One region of the Stenotrophomonas maltophilia group sp. LNF247 genome, then DNA from elsewhere that is predicted to be linked to it. Evidence: riboswitches for the same ligand, from Rfam matches in the RefSeq annotation. Region 1 holds a riboswitch; the other holds the start of a gene.
The links. A riboswitch is a leader RNA that binds a small molecule or an ion and turns the genes downstream of it on or off. The one in region 1 is predicted to bind glycine.

Region 1 (2,195 bases):
CACAGGCTGAAACCGATGGCGACCTGGCGGGTGGGCGTGGTGTGCCCGGCCATGCGCCCGGACAGGAACGAGCCGGTGGTCATGCCGCCGATGGTGGGGATGAACAACCAGGCGAAACCGCCCTCGCCCAGGTGCAGGTGCTGCATCACGAACACCGGCGCCGACGAGATGTACAGGAAGATGCCACCGAAGCCGATGCTGCCGGCCAGCGCCAGGCGCAGGAAGCGCGGGTTGAAACCGATGCGCACGTAATCGCGCATCAACGCGTGCGGCGACAACGGCACGCGCGCTTCGACCGGATGGGTCTCCGGCAGGTAGCGTGCAGTGGCTGCCAGCAGGGCCAGCGCGAACACCACCAGGAACCAGAAAATCAGCGGCCAGCCGGCGCCACTGAGCAGGATCCAGCCACCGATGATCGGCGCGATGGCCGGGGCGATGCCGAACAGCATCGACACCTGGCTCATCAGGCGCTGCGCGTCGTGGCCATGGTAGAGATCGCGGATCACCGCGCGGCCGACGATCATGCCGACACCCGCCGACAGGCCCTGCAGCGCGCGGAACGCCAGCAGCGTGGCCAGATCGGTGGACAGCGCACAGCCGACCGAGGCGCCGACGAACACCACCAGGCCACCGAGGATCACCCGCTTGCGCCCCCACGCATCGGACAGCGGGCCATGCGCCAGGCTCATCAGGCCATAGAACAGCAGGTACACGCTGATGGTCTGCTGCACCGCCACCTCGTCCACCGACAGGCGCTGCGCCAGCTGCGGGAACGCGGGGAAGATGGTATCGATCGAGAACGGGCCGAACATGGCCAGGCCGGCAAGCAGCAGGGCCATGCGGCGGGTGGAGGGAGCAACGGCGGCGGTCATGAAGGAAGCGTCCGGCAGGGCCATGCGCGGCACGCACGGCGGGCGCCGGTCCCGCTGCAACGGGGACGGCGCCAGATGAATTCGGGTATCCGCCCATCATAGGTGGGGATTGCGCCCGATGCCATGCAGCGGTGCACAAAACGCACGGCCGGGCCATCGGCCATTCAGCCGCGGGCCCGCGCCGGGGCGCGGCCAGCGGGCCCGCAACGGGCTATAATCGGCGGGCAACACGGTGGGAGAAGCGGAACACCGCTGCCGAAGGCGCAACGCCCGTAATCGCTCAGGCCCGATACCACCCGTAACAGAACTCTGGAGAGACCGGTTCGATCCGGCGCCGAAGGGGCACGAAGCCGCGGTTTTCCGCGCTTCCAAACTCTCAGGCAAAAGGACAGAGGGGCGCCCCGCAGACCGCCGACCGGCGGCTTGTGCCCGTGCGTGTGCCCTTTCCTGACGGATCCTTCGCCATGTCCCAGAACACCCCTTCCCTGCGTGAGCTCGAGCACCACAATGCGTTCGTCGAGCGCCACATCGGCCCCAACGATGCCGAGATCGCGCAGATGCTCGACGTCGTCGGCCACGCGTCGCTGGATGCGATGACCGATGCCATCGTGCCGGCCAAGATCAAGTCGCCGGCGCCGCTGGCGCTGCCGGAGTCGATGACCGAAGTGCAGGCACTGGCGAAGATCCGTGCGATCGCCGACAAGAACACCGTGCTGCGCAGCTTCATCGGCCAGGGTTACTACGGTACCCACACGCCGAACGTGATCCTGCGCAACATCCTGGAAAACCCGGCGTGGTACACCGCCTACACCCCGTACCAGGCGGAAATCTCGCAGGGCCGCATGGAAGCGCTGATCAACTTCCAGACCCTGTGCGCCGACCTGACCGGCATGGAAATCGCCAACGCCTCGCTGCTGGACGAAGCCACCGCCGCCGCCGAAGCGATGACCCTGGCCAAGCGTTCGGCCAAGTCGAAGTCGGACACCTTCTTCGTGCACGATGCCGTGCACCCGCAGACCCTGGAACTGCTGCGCACCCGCGCCGAGCCCATGGGCATCGTGCTGCGCGTCGGCACCCCGGCCGAGGCACTGGAAGCAGAAGCCTTCGGCCTGCTGCTGCAGTACCCGGACACCTTCGGCCAGGTCGGCGACTACAAAGCGCTGGTCGATGCCGTGCACGCACGCGGCGGCCTGGTGGCCGTGGCCACCGACCTGCTGGCCCTGACCCTGCTGGCTGCCCCGGGCGAATGGGGCGCGGACATCGTGGTCGGCAACAGCCAGCGTTTCGGCGTGCCGTTCGGCTTCGGTGGCCCGCACGCCGCCT
Region 2 (2,195 bases), on a different contig from region 1:
CTAGGGCCGCACGCATGCTCCTGTAGCGCCGAGCCATGCTCGGCTGCACTTCGCGCGGTTTGCAGAAGCCGAGCATGGGCTCGGCTCTACGGCGCCTTCGGTTTCGGGTACCACAGTGCGTTGACGATTACCCAGCGCTGGTCGAAGCGCCCCATGTGGAAGTAGTCGACGAACCACGGGGTTTCCAGCCGCACCGAGGCCGCGTTGCCGGTCACGTCCAGCACCGTGCAGCGGCGGTCCCATTGATCCTTCGGGGTCTTCAACGCGCCCTGCTTCGTCAGCGAGACCAGTTCTTCCTTCGACATACGGCGCAGGCCCAGGCGTTCGTCGGGCGTATCGCCGAGGACCGCGCGCTTGGCCAGCTCCGGATGCAGGGAGCGGGCGACGCGCTGCGGGTCGGCCTCCAGCTGGCCGTCAACGTAATCGTGGCAGGTGGCTTCGATGGCCGCGAGGGTGGCCGGGTCGGCGGCGGGGCTCGTTGCTGCGGAAAGAGCGAACAGCAGGGCGATCGTGGACATCCGGGTCTCCAGCGCTGAGGGCTGGGCGATCATGGCATGTGCAAGCCGCATCCACGCATGGCGTGGATCTACTGTAGAGCCGGGCCCATGCTCGGCTTCACCATCAGGCAGCAGCAACAACAGCCGAGCGTGGGCTCGGCTCTACAGAAGCGCAGGATCCGGGGCCTGCAGCCAGGCCAGCTTGCGTTCGCGCGGCTGCTGCTTGAGCTGCCATTCGGCCCGTGACGCGGCGGCCCGGTCCGGGTACTCGCGCACGGCCAGCACGCGCAGCGGTGGCCGCGCCCGGGTGTAGCGCGCGCCCTTGCCGGCCTGGTGGGCGGCGAAACGCGCGTCCACGTCGGTGCTGATGCCAGCGTAATAGCTGCCGTCGCGGCATTCGAGCAGGTACAGGAACCAGGGGCGGAGGGACGGAGTCATGCCCGGATTATGCCGTGCTGCACTGCAGCGGATATACTGGCGCCCGAATGCAGGAGAGAGGCGCCGCGCTGGCGCCCGCCGAAGGCGCAGGCTCCCATGATCGCTCAGGCCGGTGGGCTGGAATCCCACCAACCATGCATTCGACTCGCCGAGCTGGAGAGAGGTCACCGGGCACGCCCGGGGCGATCCGCCGAAGGGGCACGCGGCCCATGCCGCTGAACTCTCAGGCAAAAGGACAGCGGGAGCGGCACCGGTCATCGTCATCCCGTCATTGCGCAGGCAGTGGCGGTAGTCGCGCATGGCCGGCCCCACCGCGCCCGGAGCCTGTCCCATGCTGCTGTCCGTCATCTACCTGATCGCCATTTCCGCCGAAGCTATGACCGGCGCACTGTCCGCCGGCCGCCGCCGCATGGACCTGTTCGGCGTGGTCATGATCGCCTGCGTCACTGCCCTCGGTGGTGGTTCACTGCGCGACATCCTTCTTGGCCACTATCCGCTGGGCTGGGTCAAACATCCCGAGTACCTCGGCTTCACCGTGTGCGCGGCACTGATCGCCACCTGGGTCGCACGCTGGATGCACCACTTCCGCCGCACCTTCCTGGTGCTCGACGGCCTGGGCCTGATCGCCTTCACCCTGATCGGCTGCTCTATCGCGCGCGAGGCCGGCCATGCCATGCCCATCGTGCTGATTGCCGGCATGCTGACCGGCGCGTTCGGCGGCGTGCTGCGCGACATCCTCTGCAACGAGGTGCCGCTGATCTTCCAGAAAGAGCTGTACGCGATCATCGCGCTGCTGACCGGCGCGGCCTACCTGTTGCTGCTGCACTGGGGCGTGGCCGATGCCACCGCAATCCTGTGCTGCCTCGGCGGCGGCTTCGCGCTGCGCCTGCTGGCGATCCACTACCGCTGGGAAATGCCGAAGTTCGTGTACCACGACGAAGTGCATTGAAGTTCGCGTTCTCCACGTCGCCCAGCGCTTGTTGCCGTGTTGCGTTGGGACGCTGTCTCCTGCGCCACGGCGCCCATCTGGGCCCTCAGTGGCGGACCACGAATCCCCCCGAGCGCCCACTGGACGGCGCCCGCAGCTCTTCATCGAATGCATCCTTGATCGCGTTGATCGCCGCGCCGCGGTCCATCCCGCCACTCACGACCAGAGCATCTGCGACATGCTGGGCGACGTCTGCCAGGATGCGTCCCCACGCATGCTCCTCTCGAATGCCAGGACGATCGCCATACAGGCCAACGTTCAGCGAAGCATGC

Region 2: linked by a shared signal. The riboswitch ahead of ACTXG9_RS12130 (trimeric intracellular cation channel family protein) and the one ahead of gcvP (aminomethyl-transferring glycine dehydrogenase) in region 1 are both predicted to bind glycine.

What each region holds. Positions count from the first base shown of each region.
Region 1 covers NZ_JBSRQL010000011.1:14,833-17,027, reverse strand. The annotation lists gene ACTXG9_RS12260 (multidrug effflux MFS transporter) at 1-872, opposite strand, end outside; glycine riboswitch at 1,172-1,274, shown strand; gene gcvP (aminomethyl-transferring glycine dehydrogenase) at 1,337-2,195, shown strand, end outside.
Region 2 covers NZ_JBSRQL010000010.1:139,920-142,114, reverse strand. The annotation lists gene ACTXG9_RS12145 (NAD(P)/FAD-dependent oxidoreductase) at 1-4, shown strand, start outside; gene ACTXG9_RS12140 (nuclear transport factor 2 family protein) at 87-518, opposite strand; gene ACTXG9_RS12135 (GIY-YIG nuclease family protein) at 660-935, opposite strand; glycine riboswitch at 976-1,065, shown strand; glycine riboswitch at 1,079-1,182, shown strand; gene ACTXG9_RS12130 (trimeric intracellular cation channel family protein) at 1,267-1,884, shown strand; gene ACTXG9_RS12125 (DUF5076 domain-containing protein) at 1,970-2,195, opposite strand, start outside.